Regions from separate parts of the Planomonospora sp. ID91781 genome, predicted to be linked through region 1. Evidence: riboswitches for the same ligand, from Rfam matches in the RefSeq annotation. Region 1 holds a riboswitch; each other region holds the start of a gene.
What was found. Region 1 has a riboswitch for cyclic di-AMP ahead of HS048_RS14400 (C40 family peptidase). Riboswitches for the same ligand answer to the same signal wherever they lie in the genome.
Positions count from the first base shown of each region.

Region 2: linked by a shared signal. The riboswitch ahead of HS048_RS21370 (IucA/IucC family C-terminal-domain containing protein) and the one ahead of HS048_RS14400 (C40 family peptidase) in region 1 are both predicted to bind cyclic di-AMP.
Region 3: linked by a shared signal. The riboswitch ahead of HS048_RS29360 (hypothetical protein) and the one ahead of HS048_RS14400 (C40 family peptidase) in region 1 are both predicted to bind cyclic di-AMP.

Region 1 covers NZ_JABTEY010000001.1:3,168,275-3,173,816, forward strand. The annotation lists gene HS048_RS14385 (response regulator transcription factor) at 1-46, shown strand, start outside; gene HS048_RS14390 (NYN domain-containing protein) at 177-1,499, shown strand; gene HS048_RS14395 (C40 family peptidase) at 1,656-2,642, shown strand; cyclic di-AMP (ydaO/yuaA leader) riboswitch at 3,069-3,227, shown strand; gene HS048_RS14400 (C40 family peptidase) at 3,337-3,843, shown strand; gene HS048_RS14405 (hypothetical protein) at 4,005-4,784, shown strand; gene HS048_RS14410 (M48 family metallopeptidase) at 4,781-5,542, shown strand, end outside.
Region 2 covers NZ_JABTEY010000002.1:463,013-468,554, reverse strand. The annotation lists gene HS048_RS21380 (cation diffusion facilitator family transporter) at 1-692, shown strand, start outside; gene HS048_RS21375 (CHAP domain-containing protein) at 764-1,633, opposite strand; cyclic di-AMP (ydaO/yuaA leader) riboswitch at 2,240-2,394, shown strand; gene HS048_RS21370 (IucA/IucC family C-terminal-domain containing protein) at 2,597-3,397, shown strand; gene HS048_RS21365 (F510_1955 family glycosylhydrolase) at 3,485-4,369, opposite strand; gene HS048_RS21360 (M56 family metallopeptidase) at 4,420-5,370, opposite strand; gene HS048_RS21355 (BlaI/MecI/CopY family transcriptional regulator) at 5,367-5,542, opposite strand, start outside.
Region 3 covers NZ_JABTEY010000002.1:2,287,807-2,293,348, reverse strand. The annotation lists gene HS048_RS29370 (MarR family winged helix-turn-helix transcriptional regulator) at 1-546, shown strand, start outside; gene HS048_RS29365 (DinB family protein) at 533-1,039, opposite strand; gene HS048_RS29360 (hypothetical protein) at 1,124-2,071, opposite strand; cyclic di-AMP (ydaO/yuaA leader) riboswitch at 2,144-2,279, opposite strand; gene galT (galactose-1-phosphate uridylyltransferase) at 2,352-3,449, opposite strand; gene HS048_RS29350 (DeoR/GlpR family DNA-binding transcription regulator) at 3,446-4,246, opposite strand; gene HS048_RS29345 (HD domain-containing protein) at 4,329-4,934, opposite strand; gene HS048_RS39205 (50S ribosomal protein bL37) at 5,048-5,125, shown strand; gene HS048_RS29340 (TIGR03086 family metal-binding protein) at 5,303-5,542, opposite strand, start outside.

The DNA of each region.
Region 1 (5,542 bases):
GGTCCAGATCGCGCTGACCGTCCAGGACGCCGGGCACCTCGGCTAGCCGGTCCCCGCCGTGCCGTACGGCGGGGTCCCTCGCCGTACGGAAGCCGCGGCCGGTGTCCCACCGTGTCGGGGGCGGGGTGGGAGGGCCGTACCCTTGACGGATAGACCGATCCGAGTAGGGGCCGTTGATGAGTTCAGCCGGAGAGGGCCTGTCTCGTCCGCTGCCCGAGCAGGTCCGCACGCACGTCGTGGACCTGGCGTCCCAGGTCCTGGGATCCATGCCCGCCGCCGCGGTGCCGCCGCCGCTGCGCAACATCGCCAGGTTCGAGCCGCGCAAGCGCGCCCGGCTGGGCAGCACGCCGATCGCGGCGCAGCTGGAGACGGACAAGGAGTTCCGGGAGGCCGTCGCCGAGGTCCTGGCGGCGAGTCTGCCCGAGCTGGTCGCCGGGCTGGCGGAGGGCGCCGTCCCCCCGGCCGCCGAGCCCGTCCTGGTCGCCGCCGCGGCCTATCTGACCAGGCCGCCCGGCTGGGTGGAGATGGTGGAGACCGCCCGCGCCGATCTGGAGCGCTCGGCGGCCGTCGCGGAGGGTTCGGCGCAGGAGCAGGCGGTCACCCGGCTGCGCGAGCAGCTGGCCGCGCAGAAGACCGCGGCCAGGGAGGAGTCCGAGCGGCTGCGCGAGCAGCTCAAGGCCGCCCGGGCGGAGGTCTCCGATCTGCGCCACAAGCTGCACGCGGCCCGGGAGCGGGCCAGGGCGGCCGAGGCGCACGCCGCCGCGATGGAGGAGGCCGCGCAGGAGGCCAGGGCCGCCGCCGCGTCGGCGGGCAGCGCGGGGGAGAGCGAGCTGCGCCGCCTGCGGGAGCGCCTGTCCGACTCCGAGCGGCAGCTGGAGGCCGCCCGCCGGGCCGCCCGCGAAGGCCGCAGCGAGGAGGACACCAAGGTCCGCGTGCTGCTCGACGCGCTCGCGGACGCCGCGGCCGGGCTGCGCAGGGAGCTGGCGCTGCCCTCGGGCATCAACCGGCCGGCCGACTCGGTCGCCTCGGTCGCCCCCGGCAGGCCGGGGGTCCGGGCGGTGCCCGCCCGGGCGCTCGCCGACGACGACCCCGCCCTGCTCGACCAGCTGCTCGCGCTGCCGCAGATCCATCTGATCGTGGACGGCTACAACGTGACCAAGACCGGTTACGGCACCCTCACCCTGGCCGACCAGCGCAACCGTCTGCTGACCGGGCTCGGCGCGCTGTACGCGCAGACCCGCACCGAGCTGACCTGCGTCTTCGACGGCGCCGAGCTGGACGGGCCGGTCCCGGTGTCGGCGCCGCGAGGGGTCCGGGTGCTGTTCAGCGCGCCGGGGCAGATCGCCGACGACCTGATCCGCCAGCTGGTCCGCGCCGAGCCCGTCGGGCGGGCGCTCGCGGTGGTCTCCTCCGACCGCGAGGTGGCCGAGTCGGTCCGCCGCATGGGGGCGCGTCCGGTGCCCGCCGCACTGCTCCTGAAGCGCCTCGGACGCGCCTGAGCCCTCCGCGGCCGCTCGTCGTCTCCGCCGGGCCGGGTGCCCGGCGAGAGCGGGAAGGCGGGGAAGCGGGCGAAAAGGTGAGCTGGACCTTACTGGTTCTGTACTATTCGCCCCAGGTCTTTACGGCGGGAGGGCGTAGTAGTGGCCGTGGCGGGTATGCCGAAGTGTTATGGGCGGGTGCCCGTGGCGGCCGGACTGGCTCTCGTGGCGTTCCTGCTGCCGGCGTTGCCGGCCGGTGACGCGCTCGCCGAGCCGAAGCCGACGATCGCCGAGGCCAAGAAGAAGCTGGAGAAGCTCAACGACCAGGCCGACAAGATCGTCGAGAAGTACAACCAGGCCGGCGAGAAGTGGAAGAAGGCCCGCACGCGCTACCGGACGCTCAACGGCGCCCTGGAGAAGCAGAGCGCGAAGGTCGCCGGTCTGCGCCGGGAACTGGTCGCGATGGCCGTCAGCGGCTACCAGGCGGGCACGGTGACCGGCTGGGAGAGCCTCATCACCCGGCCCGACCCGAGCGACCTGCTGAGCGGCCTGGCCGCGGTGGACCAGATGTCGGCCCTGCGCGCCCAGTCCCTCAACGCCTTCGACGAGGCCACCAAGACCCTGCGGACCGACCGGGACAAGGCCAAGACCGCCCTGGCCGAGGCCGACGAGTACCGCGACGAGCTGGCCGAGCAGAAGGCCAAGGCCGACAAGATGGTCAAGGCCCAGATCAAGCTCCTGCGCGAGCTCGGCGCCTACCGGGCGGGCGACCCGAACAGCCCCGGCATCACCTACACCGGCTCCGCCTCGGGGAGCGCCCGCAAGGCGCTCCAGTTCGCCTTCGCCCAGGTCGGCAAGCCGTACCAGTACGGCGGCACGGGACCCGGCGGCTGGGACTGCTCCGGCCTGCTCCAGGCCGCCTGGCGCGCCGGGGGCGTCAGCCTCCCGCGGACGACCTGGGAGCAGTGGAGCTGGGGTGCGAGCCGCAGGGTCTCCCTGGACGACCTCCAGCCCGGGGACCTCATCTTCAGCGAGGGCCTGGGACACGTGAGCATGTACGTCGGCGGCGGCCAGATCGTCCACGCCCCGCAGACCGGCGACGTCGTGAAGGTCGTCGACCTGTCGGCGTACGGCCGCCGCCTGGTGGGCGCGGTCCGTCCCTGACGCCGCCCCCGCTCCCGTCTCGGAAGCAGTCCTCCGCCCCGTCCCTGACGCCGCCCCCGCCCCGCCCTGCCCCGTCTCGGTCCCCGTCCGCGCCGCCCGAGCCCGCGAGCCCCGCGCTCGCGGGCTCTTCCGTGTCAGGACAAGATCATTACTCCTGTTACTGGAGTTACGGGAGTGACAACGTTCAGGCAGCGGATCTCCAAATGTGACGAGGGTCATATCGCGGTGGTGGACTCGCCGTTATCCAGCGGTTATGAAAAGAGGGAAGAGGCTCCCCGATCTTCGGACGGGGCAGCGTCTTTGCCGATGTTTGGGGATCGGGGTAACTTCTGGCGTCGCGACGAGCAAGCCATGCCGTCGCAGTGCACCGGCCTCTCGGGCTGTGTCCAGATGAATAATCCAAGCGGTCACGCGAAGCACCTACACCGTCGTGACCTGCCGAATCCATGCAGCCATGAGGCATGGAACCGGGGAACCAAAGGCATGCTCCCATTGCCAGGGGTGAATCGGCACGCCGTTGTGCCGTAGGGCGTCTTCCCTGCCCGAATCCGTCAGCTAACCCGGTAGGCATCAGTGGAAGTCCCAAGGAGAAATCCTGTCTACCACCCTGCAGAACCCCTGTTCGTCGCGCCTTTTTCGCCTTTCCGTGGGCGGTTTCGCGCTCACTCTGACCGCGTCGGCCGGTGCGGTCGGAATGAATTCCGCGCAGGCGCGGGCGGCGACGAACGGCGCGACCGCGGTACAGGCCGGAGCCGTCGCGGTCACCCGGATGAGCGGCGCCCCCCTCACCGGGGCGAGCGCCAAGGCGGTCACCAGGCTGAGCAAGGCCGCGCGGCAGAAGGCGAAGGCGGCCAAGGCCGTCTCGGTGGCCAAGCGGCAGGTCGGCGCCCCCTACCGCTGGGGCGGGACCGGTCCCCGTGCGTTCGACTGCTCGGGCCTGGCGCAGTACTCCTGGCGCAAGGCGGGGGTACGGCTCCCGCGGATCACGCACAGCCAGTACCGCGCCGTCAGGAAGAAGGTCTCGTGGCGCAGCCTGCGCCCCGGTGACCTGCTCTTCTTCTACGGCAAGGGCCACGTCGGCATCTACGTCGGCAAGGGAAGGATGGTCCACGCGCCGAGCAGCGGCAGGACGGTCCGGATCGTGAAACTGAAGCACTACTACCGCTCCTCCTTCGCCGGAGCGGTCCGCCCCGGCGGCTGACCGGGCCGTCCGGCGGCGGGCGTGCCGCCGGAAGGCGCAGGTGCCGAGCGGCCCCGCCCGTCCCCGTGACGGGCGGGGCCGCTCAGCGTCCGGTACGGGGACCGCTCCGTGCCCGGCGCCCGGGCGGATCCGCCGGCCCGCGTCGCGTAGCATCGGCGCACATGTCCGTCCCCCAGGGGCGCCGCGCCGTACTCGCCGGGATGCTGGCGCTCACGGGCGCCGCGCTGGCCGCGTCCGCGCCGCTCCCGGCCGTCCCGTGGCCGGGAGCCGTCGTGGTCCGCGGGCAGGGCTCGGTCGTCGTCGGGGACCGCGCCGTCGCCGGTCTGCTGGCGGACCTCGCCGCCCGGGCCGACCGCGCCCGCCGCAGGATCGCCGCGATCTGGGGGCCCGTCCGCCCGGTGGTCCTGTTCCCGGAGACCGACGCGCAGGCCGCGGTGCTCGCGGGCGCCGCCGGGGTCGCGGCCACGCGCGGGCTGGCCGCGCTGGCCACCGCGGACCGGGTGGTCGTCCTGCCGGGCGGCTACGCGCGGCTCAGCGAGGTCGGCAGGGACGTGGTCCTCACCCACGAGCTCGTCCACGTGGCCACCGGCGCGACCCGGGGCGGCCGGGTGCCGATGTGGCTGTCGGAGGGGTTCGCCGACTACGTCGGCTACGCGGGCACGGGGCTGGACGTCCGCCGGGTCGCCGCGGAGCTGGCCCGGGAGGTGCGGGCGGGCGTGCTGCCGGACCGGCTGCCCGGTCCGGGGGACTTCGCCCCCGGCGGGGCGCGGCTCCCGCAGGTCTACGAGGAGGCCTGGCTCGCCTGCCGCTACGTCGCCGCACGTTTCGGCGAGCGGGCCCTCGTGAGGCTCTACGGTAGCGATGTCGGGACCACGCTCGGCCTGACCGCGGCGGAGTTCACCGCGGGCTGGCGCGACCACCTCCGGAAGGAACTCGCATGACGTCGAGCACCGCGCGGGCGTCCGGCGCCCGGCCCGGGAGCCCGCGGGCGGCGGGGTGGGCGCTGGCCGCCCTCGGCGCGGTCACCCTGGGGGTCGTGGCGCTCAGCACGCCGTGGCGGGCGCTGCCCGCGGCGGCGCCGCGGGTGGAGCCGGATCCGGCCCGCGACTTCACCGCCGGTCAGATCGCCCGGTCCCAGGCGTTCGACGCCGTGGTGGGCCCGCCCGCCTACCTGTCGCTCGGCCTGACCCTGGTGGCGGCCGGGCTGCTGGTGGCCACCCCGCTGGGCGCGCGGCTGCTGGAGCGGCTTCCGGGGGGACGGTGGTGGCTGCGGGTGCTGCTCGGCGTGCTCGCCGTCACGGTGGCGGTGGAGCTCGTGCGCTGGCCGTTCGGGATGTGGCAGGAGGTCCACCTGCGGGACTACGGCCTGTCCACCCAGGACTGGCCGTCGTGGACCGCCGACCGGCTCAAGAACATCGGGATCAGGACCGCGCTCACCGCGGTCATGGTGCTGGCCGTCGTCGCGCTGGCGCGGCGCTTCGCGCGCTGGTGGATCCCCGCCGCGCTGGGCGCCTTCACGCTGACCGTGACCGTCTCCTTCGCCTATCCGGTGCTGGTGGAGCCGGTCTTCAACGACTTCTCGCCGATGGCCGCCGGGCCGCTCCGCGACGACCTGCTCGCCATGGCCGAGCGCGACGGCGTGCCGGTCGAGGACGTGCTCGTCGCCGACGCCTCCCGCCGGACCACCGCGCTCAACGCC
Region 2 (5,542 bases), on a different contig from region 1:
GCACCTTCGGCCTGGCCCGGGCCGAGATCCTGGCCGCGGCCGTCAACGCCGCGGTGCTCTTCGGCCTCGGGGCGTACGTGCTGTACGAGGCGGTCTCCCGCCTGGTCTCGGCGGAGGCTCCGCACCTCGCCACCGGCTCCATGCTGCTCTTCGGCGTCGTCGGCCTGGTCGGCAACCTGGCCTCGATGCTGGTGCTGATCGGCGTGCAGGGCGAGAGTCTCAACCTGCGCGGCGCCTTCCTGGAGGTGGCCACCGACGCGCTCACCTCCGTGGGCGTCATCGCCGCCGCGATCGCGGCCCACCTGACCGGGTTCACCCGCGCCGACGCCGTCGTCGCGGTGCTGATCGGCCTGCTCATCGTGCCGCGCGCGCTCAAGCTGCTGCACGCGGCCGTCAACGTGCTCCTGGAGGCCACCCCCGCCCACCTGGACCTGGACCAGGTCCGCGCGCAGCTGCTGGCGGTGCCGCACGTACGGGCCGTGCACGACCTGCACGCCTGGACCGTCACCTCGGGCCTGGCCGCGCTCAGCGCGCACATCGTCATCGACGACGAGTGCTTCACCGACGGCCACGCCCCGCGGCTGCTGGACGTCCTGCAGGAGTGCCTCAAGGACCGTTTCGACCTGCACCACGCCACCCTGCAGCTGGAGTCGCCGGCCCACGCCCGGCACGAGCAACCCGCCCACGCCTGACGGCCAAGGGCTCCCCCGGACCGACCGGTCCGTCCTCTGGTCAGGCCCGCACCCGGCAGGGCTCTCGGGTCTCAGCCTGAGTAGGCCGGGTGGCCGAACCCGACGATGGTGTCCATGGTGCGCGTGCGCGCGATCACCTTGTCGCTGATGTTGCCCTCCACCGTGGAGACCGAACCGTCGGGGTTCACGCCGGTCACCAGGCCGACGTGGTCGATGGCCGAGATGTTCTTGGAGCCGCCCCAGTCGAAGAAGACGAGGTCGCCGACCTGCGGGGCGCGGTCGAAGCGGCCCTGCTTCTTGAACCACTGCGCGTGCCAGGGGGTGTAGGCGTAGATGCCCATCGCATCCTGCGCGCCGTGCTCGACGGCCACCCACGCCAGGAACATGTCGCACCAGGGGGCGGCGGCGAACCCCTTCTGCTTGGTGTACTTGTCGTACCACTTGCCGTAGAAGGACGTGCCGTCCGCGGCCTCGCCCTCGCCGACCTTGCTGAGGGCGGTGGCGATGAGCTGCTGGACCTTGGTGCCTGCGGTCAGCGGCGCGGCCGGTCCGGAAAGACCCTTTGCCTGGGACCGGTCCGGCATCTGCAGCTCTGGGAGCTGGTCCGGCGCCGCAAGCGCGTCGCTTCGGCCATCGGTGGTCAGGTTCTGATCGGGCGACTGGATGACCTCACTGCGCGGCTGGGCCGGTGCTGAGGTCTCGGGGGCCGGGGCCTGAGACGGCATCGTCCCCTGCTCGATCATCGCGATCTGGGCTTCGATCTCGGCGATCCGGGTCTGCATCTGCGAGAAGGGAGCCGCGCCGGAGTCGCTGTCGGTGATCGACGGGATGTCGGCTGCATGAGCCGTCCCAGCGGACAGGACGGTGAAGCTTGCCATGCCGGCGACGATCAGGCTGATGGACAGGCTCTGGCGGCCGAAGGCGTGCGACAGAACGGGCAACGGTACGTTCCTTTACTGACCTGCGCGGGGAAAGGGCTCTCATGACGCGGGACACGAAGCTCCTGCCGGTACGGCGTAAGCCACAGCCGCCCTCTCCGGCCACGCGTCAAGGCGTGGTCGTGCAGGAACAGCCCGGGGTCATCCTGTTGTCGCCTGGACATTCGACTACGGCAGATAGTTCCTGAGGAAAGTCAGGGATTCGATTCGCTGACCCCGATAGGAGGCGGGGAGTGGAGCTGCCGTCCCCCGGGGTGCGGGGCGGAATCCGCTGCAGGGCACCGCAGAGACAGTGGCGTGCATCATCGAAGCCGGTGTTCGTCCCGCACCCTTGCTGCAACCGTCATGAGCAGGCGGAGAGGCTCTCATGCGCAAGTGAAACCGCATCCAGGTGAGTGCGGGCGCGGCCGGGAACTGGGGCATCCGGATGGGCAAGACCTTGCGATCGTGCGGCCGGAAGATCTTACGGACAGCCCTGGCCAAGGTAGAGCTTTCGGACGTTATGTGACGTTTTATTCATCTTGCCGACACGCATCTACTACATCGCATCGTAACGTCTGATGATCTGCCTTCATCGGGAAGACGGCCCGCCTGCCGTCGGATCCCGCGCCGGCCCAGACGCCTCCGCCGGGGGAACCGGGGACCCATCGCGCGAACCCGCGGACCTTTCCACGAGCGCGCAGGGTGAATCCGTCCCGTCGGCGGTAGGGCGACTCTTGGCCCGAACCCGTCAGTTCGCCCGGTAGGCGGTCACGAAAAGGAGAGACGCGAGTGAAGCACGCCGGTTCCTCACCGCAGGCTGCGCCGTATGGGGCGCCTCATCGGGCGTCCGACCGTAAACAGCCGCTGGACGGCGATCACCTGACCGAGCCGCCGACGTGCCGCCCCGCTACGTCGGCCTGCTGTGTCGATGGCCCACAATGGTGCGCGGACAACGCCGTCCCTCATGCAAGGAGCTCCCCCGACGTGTCGCATCCACCTCCCGGCCCTGCAGCCGTGCTCACCGCGCTGGCCGGCTACGGCGAGCGCTACCGGCTGCAGGACGGCCTGGACGCGGGCGAGGACTGGGTCGCCGCCGACCGGCTGCTGGACCCCGCCTCCGAGGAGCTGACCCGGGTGCTCGAAGCCGAGCGGACCGCCAGCGGACAGGTGTCGGCGCACGCCACGGCGCTGACCGTGATGGCCGTCTACGCGGGCACGGTCACGGCTCCCGCCCTGCTGGCCTGGGCACTGTACGGTGAGGTGCTGGATGTGCGGCCGGACAACGTGGCGCTCCGGCTCGACGACCACCACGGGTTCGGCGCCGTCGCGCTGCGCCGCCCCCGGCTGGCCGAGACCTCACAGATGACCGCGGACGTACGGCTGAAGCTGCTGGTCGGCCAGGTGCTCGATGAGCACCTGTTCCCGCTCGCCGATGCGCTGCGGGTGCGCAGCCGCGCGGGCCAGCGCCAGCTGCACGGCGGAATCGCCCAGGGGTGCGCCGCGGCGTTCGGCGCCGCGAGCAGGACGCCCGGGGCCGACGTCGACCTGCTGCACCGTTCCCATGATGCCTTCCTCGCCGCCTGCCCGCCGGGGCTGGGCGGGCTGGGGGAGATGGTCCGGCTCTCCGAGGGCGGCAGGGAGGGCTTGTTCTACCTGCGCCGGACGTGCTGCCTGTTCTACACCGCCGTCCATGGAGAGAAGTGCGCCAGCTGCTGCCTGGACAGTGTCGAGGACCGCGTCTGCGCCTACCGCCGGGTCCTCGCCGGCGCGGCGAGCTCGCACTGATCCGGCCCCGGCCTCCGGCTGCGATCAGTGACGACGCGGCGCCCGCGGACGGAACGGGGGCGGTCGGAGAAGGTGCGGGCGTGCGGCTCAGCTGAGGGCGGGCCGGTAGACGACGGAGAAGCCGCGTCCTCCGTCCGTTGATTCCAGGACGGTCCCGTCCTGCAGCGCCGCAAGGAGACGCTGCCGGTCGACGGCGGTGAAAGCCGCGGCCTGGCCGGGCAGGCGGCCTGCGGCCTGCCACGTTGCGCCGCCGTCGGCGCTGGCGTGCACACGGCCATCGGCGCCGACCCCCACCAGGTCGTCTTTGCCGAGCGCGTCAAGGTGGGACAACAAAGGGGAGCCGGCGAGCCCGGCGAAGGTCAGGCCGCCGTCCTTGCTGACCTGCACTCCCTCGGAAGTGGTCGCGTGGACCCGGTTCGGCTCCTCCTCGTGAGCGGCCAAGTCGATCACTTGCAGCGCGGCTCCCGGCGCCCAGCCTTGGCCTTCATTGCCGCTGCGCCGCACCTGCCCGCTCTGGCTGTCGTAGGCGTACAGGGTCGTCCCCGCCGGTGCGATGGCGTGGAAGTCGGCGATGCCTGCCTGCGAGACCGTGCTCCAGGTGAGGCCGGCGTCCGTGGTGCGGATCAGGCCCAGGTGCGGGGAGCCGCCGGATGGGACGTCGTTCGCCGCGGGGTGCCCGCTGGCCAGGAAGGTCTTCGGCCCGATCACGATGAAGCCCATGTGATCCTGAACGCGATCGGCGACCCGCCGGGCAGTGTCGGTGGAACGGACCTGGAACAGGCCGTAGTGCCCGGCGATGTAGATCGTGCCGTCGGCCGGGTCGACCCCCAGCCCGTGAACGTGACCGATCCCAGGATCGGCGGCATCGGCGGTCTGCGTGGACGGCTGTGCGGCGCATGCCGTACCGGACAGCAGCGCGAGCGCCAGGACGGCGCCTGCGCGCACACGACGATGCCGGTCGATCGAGGCCATGGCATGATGCTACCGCCATCTACTATCCATCATCGTAGAAGGTGCGGTGTCTAGAAGATCGAAAGCGTATGGCAGTGGTGGGCCAGCAGCGACGCCACACCCGGGATCGCGGCCACGACCGCAGGACCGGCGAGCAGCAGAGCGACAGCGGCCAAGCCGGCCAGGCGCTCCTTGCGGCCGAGGGGAGCGGCCGGATTGAGCATGCGCTTGACCCGGGTCAGCGCCGTCTCGCCACCGGCACCCAGCATGAACGCCGGAGTCCTGCCGGTGGCCAGCCGTACCAGGGCGGCGGCGATGTGGATGCGCGGATGCTGGCGGGCAGCGACATCGTCGGCGAGCAACTCGACCAGCCGGGTGACCTCGGTGCGGGCCTGGGCGAACAGCGGCAGGCGGGGAAAGGCGACGAAGAAGGCTTCAGCGGCGGCCAGCACGAGATGGTGACGCCCCCGCAGATGGGCCCGCTCGTGGGCGAGCACGGCGGCGATCTGCTCGGGAGCCAGGGACTGCAGAGCCGCGGTCGTGATGACCGTCCTGCCCTGCCGTCCGGGCAGGCAGTAGGCCGCGGCCTCGTCGTGCTCCAGTACCACCGCTTCCAGATCACCGTCGTGGCGGCCGAGGATGTTCAACATGTCGGCGTGCCGCCGGCGTTCGCGCTGTGCACGGACGAGCACGGCCGCCCCGCAGTAGACCACCCTGCCTGCGACCAGAGCGGCACCGAACAAAGCGGCGCGGGCGCCCGTGGAGATGGCGGCTTCTCCATCGGTGAGCAGCTCCGCGCATGCCTCGAAGAACGCGGCCAGCCCATGCCCGACCACGGAGGCCGGAACCGCGGCGGCGAACGCCGCGAAGAGACCGGAGGCGACCACCGAGACGCACGCGGCCAGCCATACGGAGATCGCCAGTCGCGGAGCACGCTCGGCCCACGCGCCGCGGTCGAGCAGCCGGGGCAGCCAGGCCGCGGCGACGACGGCGTACGACGCCAGGATCACGGCGGCGATCATGCGCGGCCCTTGGTCGGATACACTTTGAGCGCGGCCTCGAGCGCTTCGGACTCCTCCGGGGACAGCCGCTCCAGGAAGTGCACCAGCGTGGCCGCCTGGTTGCCGCCGGAGGTGAGCGTGGCACGCATCAGCTCGGCGGTGTAGGCCTCCTTGCTGGCCACCGTCTCGTAGA
Region 3 (5,542 bases), on a different contig from region 1:
TCCAACGTGATGGTCGTGCACGCCGTGCACAAGCTGAGCCTGGACGTCGCCGAGGTGACCGTGGGGGCCGTCGCCGAGCAGCTCGACGTCGACCCGTCCACGGCGAGCAGGCTGGTCAACGACGCGATCGGCGCGGGCCTGGTGACCCGTGAGGAGTCCGAGGTCGACGCCAGGCGGGCCCGGCTGGTGCTGAGCGCGCCCGGACGCAGGGTCCTGGAGGCGGTGGTCCGCTACCGGAGGGCCTACCTCGACGGCCTGATGGCCGGCTGGGACCGGGCGGACCGGGAGGCGTTCGCCCGGCTGCTCACCCGGTTCGCCGAGGCGGCCACGGCCCGTCCGGCGGATTCGGCCGCCCTCGACCGCCTGATCGCCGAGGCGCTGGAGGGCGGCGGGGCGCTGGAGGGCGGCGGGACCGACACGCCGGTGGCGTCCGGTACGGTCCCGGCGCCCGGTGATCCGGTGGCGCCCCCTCCCGGCACCCGGTCCGGCACGGTCCCGGACGGCGGGACCGCAGACCCGGCCCGGGGCGCGGCTACTCGCCCGTGACGCCGTCGATGTGCTCGCGGATGATGTCGGCGTGGCCGTTGTGCCGGGCGTACTCCTCGATCATGTGGACCAGGATCCAGCGGAGTGAGACCTCCTCGCCCCTGCGCAGGGTCTTGCCCGCGGTCTCCAGCGGCAGCCCGGCGGCGAGGCGCCGGGCGTCCTCGATCGCGGTCCGCCAGTGGGCGAACGCCTCCTCGGCCGAGGCGGTCTCCACGTTGTCGAAGTCCCCGTCGGGGTCCTCCCGGGTGCAGAAGAGGTCGGGCACGTCCTCGCCCATCAGGATCTCGCGGAACCAGTAGCGCTCCACCTCGGCCAGGTGCCGGACCAGGCCCAGCAGCGAGAGCGCGGACGGCGCGGCGGCGCGCAGCCGCAGTTGCTCCTCGGTCAGGCCGGCGCACTTGACGGCGAGGGTCTCGCGGTGCCAGTCCAGCCAGCTGTGCAGCATGGACGTCTCATCGGCGATGAAGGGGGGATTGACCCGTTTGTCAGTCATGGGTCCTCATCCTGCCCGCACGCCCGACCACTGTCATACCGTTTTGTCCCCGGCTGGAAGTCCTGTCCGGCCGGGGGCGGCGGGTCAGAGCATCGAGATGTGCACGTGGTCGTAGTGGTTGGCGGTGTTGCCGCCGCGGTCGGACATGAAGCGCCAGCCGGAGCCGTGGTTGATGCGCTGGCGCCAGATCACGTACTTGACGCCGAGCTTGCCCCTGTTCTTCAGGACCCAGGCGGCGATCTCGTCGCCGAGCCTGAGGCCGGCGGCCGAGGGCATCGCCCCACCGGTGCTCATCATGAAGTCGCAGGCACGGCCCAGGGGGTGTTCGCCTCCGTCGTTCATGCTCCGGTAGCAGCCGACCGTGTGGGTCAACTCGAAGCGCCGCTTGACGACGTCGCGCATGTTCCGGGTGCGGTCGGTGATGTTGTCGGGGCCGTTGGGCAGCTGGGGCACCCAGCTGCCGTCCGCGCGGCGGCCGGAGCCGAGAGGGACCAGCTGGTCCAGCTTCCGCTTGATGTCGCGGATCACCTTCTCGGCCTCCTCGCGCCGGTCCTCGACCTCCTCGGCCTCCTCGCGGAGGTCCTCGGTGAGCCGGGCGGCCCGCTCCGCGGCCTGCTTCCTGCGGTCCCTGCTGACGGCGAAGCCCTCCAGGTAGGCGGACTGCTGGGCGACGAGCTGCTCCATCACGGCGGCGGCGGCCATGTCGCCCTCACCGGAGAACAGCAGCACGGGCAGGTCGCCGGAGTTGCTCTGGTAGCGGAGCTGGGCGATCGAGTCGACCTCCTGCTTGGCCTCCTGGTAGGTCTTCTCCGCCTTGCGGAGGTTGTCCTTGGCGACGCTCTCCGCCTTCTCCGCCTTGCGCACGGACTCCCGCTTGGCCGCGTAGGCCTCGATGAGCCCGTCGACCTTCTTGCCGAGCCTCTTCAGGTCCTTGCGGAGCTCCGCCTCGGTGGGCTTGGGCTCCGCGAGGCCCGCGGCGGGGACGCCGAGGGTGAGGCCGAGCGCCGAGACCAGGCAGACGGCCGCGGCCACGCGGTGACGGAACGTGGGGGACATCGGCGATGCAGGTGACGCAGACGACGCGGGCGACGCAGCCGCCACGAACTCTCCTCTCCTTCAGCCGGCCGGGTTAGCTGACGGGTTCGGGCTGGAGGAAGCCCTTCCACTGATGTGGTTCACCCCAGATGCGGTGGTTCCCCGGCTCCCGGGCGAGGCGCCCGGGATTAGGCATATCTGCTGTTGAAGCCGATGACTGAAGGATAGTAGTGGTAATGAGATGGTCATGCGACTCCAAGCCGAGACCATGCAGTGATCAATCCGTGATCGCCGTGCGCAGGAGACGGGCCGCCTCCTCGGGCGGGACGTCGTTCACGAAAGCCCCCATCGCGGCCTCCGACCCGGCGAGGTACTTCAGCTTGTCCGGCGCCCGGCGGATGCTGAACAGCTCCAGGTGCGCGTACGACAGGTCCCGCCCGACGTTGACCGGCGCCTGGTGCCAGGCCGCGACGTACGGCATGGGCACGCCGAACAGCCCGTCCAGCCGGCGCAGCACGCCGGTGTAGAGCGGGCCGAACGCCGCGCGCTCGGCCCGGTCCAGCCCGCTCAGGTCGGCGACCCGCCGGTGGGGGTAGACGTGCACCTCGAACGGCCAGCGGGCCGCGGCCGGGACGAACGCCGTCCAGTGCTCGTTGGCGGCGACCACCCGCACCCCGGCCTCCCGTTCGGCGGCCAGGACGTCGGCGAACAGGTTGCCGCCGGTCCGCTCCCGGTGGCGCTCGGCGGCCCGCAGGGTCAGCTTCGTGCGCGGGGTGACGTAGGGGTAGGCGTAGATCTGGCCGTGCGGGTGGGCCAGGGTGATGCCGATCTCCGCTCCCCGGTTCTCGAAGCAGAACACCTGCTCCACTCCGGGGATCGCGGACAGCTCCGCAGTGCGGTCGATCCAGGCCTCCATGACCAGCTCGACCTGTGCGGGGGAGAGCGAGGAGAAGGACGAGTCGTGGTCGGAGGTGAAGCAGACCACCTCGCAGCGGCCCAGACCCGGGCGGGTCCCGCCGATCACGCCCGCCCCGGCGTGGCCGCCGGGATCATCGTGGGTGCCGGGGGGAGTGGAGAACGAGGGGAAGCGGTTCTCGAAGACGACGACGTCGTAGGAGGAGGCGGGGATCTCGGAGAGGCGGCCGGGGGCCGACGGGCAGAGCGGGCACCGGTCGGCGGGGGGCAGGAAGGTCCGGCTCTGCCGGTGCCCCGCGATCGCGATCCACTCCTCGGTCAGCGGGTCGTAGCGCAGCTCCGAGGGAGCCGGGCGGGGCGGCAGCTCGCGCTCGTCGACGGCGCCGCGGTCCGCGTCGTCGTACCGGTCGAAGTAGAACAGCTCCCGGCCGTCGGCCAGGTGGGTGAGGGTGCGCTTCACCGGCCCGCCACCTGCCTGTCCTGCTCCGGTTCGGCGATGACGAGCTCGCCCGTCTGGGCGGAGATCTCCTCGCGGGCCTCCTGGGGCAGTCCGGGGTCGCTGATGACGACGTGCGCCTCGGACAGGCGGGCGATGGTGCTGATCCCGACCGTGCCCCACTTGGTGTGATCGGCGGGCACGACCAGGCGGTGCGCGGAGGCGACCAGTTCGCGGTCGGTCTCGGCCTCCAGGAGGTTGGGCGTGGTGAACCCGGCGCGGGAGCTCATGCCGTGCACCCCGAGGAAGAGGGTGTCCACGTGCAGCCCGCGGATCGCGGCGACCGCGACCGGTCCGACCAGCGCGTCGGAGGGGGTGCGCACGCCACCGGTCAGCACGACCGTGCGGTCGGCGCGGGGCGAGCGGTGGAAGACGTCGGCGATCCGGATCGAGTTGGTGATGACCGTCAGCTCGGGGACGTCGGTGACGAAGTGGGCCAGCGTCCAGGTCGTGGTGCCCGCGGAGAGCGCGATGGCGGTGCCGGGCCGGACGAGCCGGGCCGCCTGCCGGGCGATCGCCTCCTTCTCCGGCTGCTGGCGGGCCGACTTGGCGGCGAACCCGGGCTCCTCGGTCGATCCGGGGCCGGCGGCGGTGGCCCCGCCGTGGACCTTCTCCAGCAGGCCGCGCTCGGCGAGGACCTCCAGGTCCCGGCGGATCGTCATGTCGGACACGCCGAGCTCCCGGACGAGATCGGCGACGCGGACGCCGCCGCTGCTGCGCACCCGCTCCAGAATCGCCTGCTGCCGCTGTTGGGCGAGCATTGACCCACTCCTTAATCAAACAACTTCCATCAAATTACCACATCGCGATGCAGGGAAGATGTGTGTTTGTGCTGGATAATCCTCACAAGCGGGCGATTTCCCCCTGCATGTTCTCCCGGGCGGCGATCTCCCACACCGAGGCGCCCGCGCTGTGGAAGATCGCCGGAAGGTCCAGCAGGGAGCGCAGCACGGCCGCCCGCCCGGTCCGGAACGCCTCGTCCGGGACGAAGGCGTACTCCTCGCGCACGGCCGCCGCGTAGGCGGCGTAGACCTCGGGGGGCGCGGCCAGGATCGCCAGGTCGGCGTCGCACAGCACGGCCCCGTCCGCGTCCCCGGGCTCGGGGGCGTGGGTGACGGTGAGCCTGACCAGGCGGGCCACCGCGGCGACCGCCGGGGCCGGCAGCCCCAGCTCGGGCAGGGCCCGCTCAGCCATCCGGGCGCTGCGCTCCTCGTTGTCGCCGCGCTGCGGATCGTAGACGGCGTCGTGGAACCAGGCCGCGAGCCGTACCAGGTCGGGGTCTCCGGCATGCCCGGCCAGCGCGTCGACGTGGTCGAGCACCGCCTCCAGATGGGCGGTGGTGTGGTATCTGCGGTGCGGCTCGCCGTACCGGGCGATCAGGTCCGCACCGAGCCGGTCGGCTCCGGGGCCGGTCAGGGCGCGCCAGCGGGCCATCAGGTGAGAGCTCATGCCCGGACTCTAAGGGCGGCCGCCGGACGGCCTGCGACTTGGGCCTTGTACGGCGCGCGTTCCCGGGGGACGGTGGAGGCCGGACCCGGATCCACGGACGGAGGCGGTCGCACATGGCCAGACGGGCGCGCAAGGCGCGGGCGAGGAAGAAGCGGAAGGCCAACCACGGCAAGCGGCCCGCGGCGCGGTAGCGCACCGCACCCGGTGCCCCGTCACGGACCCGGTGCCTCCGCCGGGCGCTGCGCTCCCACCGGAGGCACCGCACGGGGCCCGCGGAGCCGCAGCGTCCCGGGCCGGGACCGGAGCCTCCGTCGGTCTGTTCCCGGGCCGGGGCCTCCGCCGGAGCCGTCTCCGGGCACGGCGCGGTCTCAGCCGGCGCGGCCCCAGGCGGCGAGCAGCCTGGCCTGCAGGCCGGTGCCCGCGGGCACCGGGTGCGGATCGCCCATGACGCCCGCCTGCCGGTAGTCGTCCCCGGCGTCGGCGAACCAGGCCGCGCAGGCCTCGACCAGCTCGGGGTCGAGCCGCTCGTCCGCACCGATCGCCCGGGCCAGGTCCCAGGTGTGGATGAGCGCGTCGGCGAACAGCTCGGTGATGTACTCCGCGCCGGG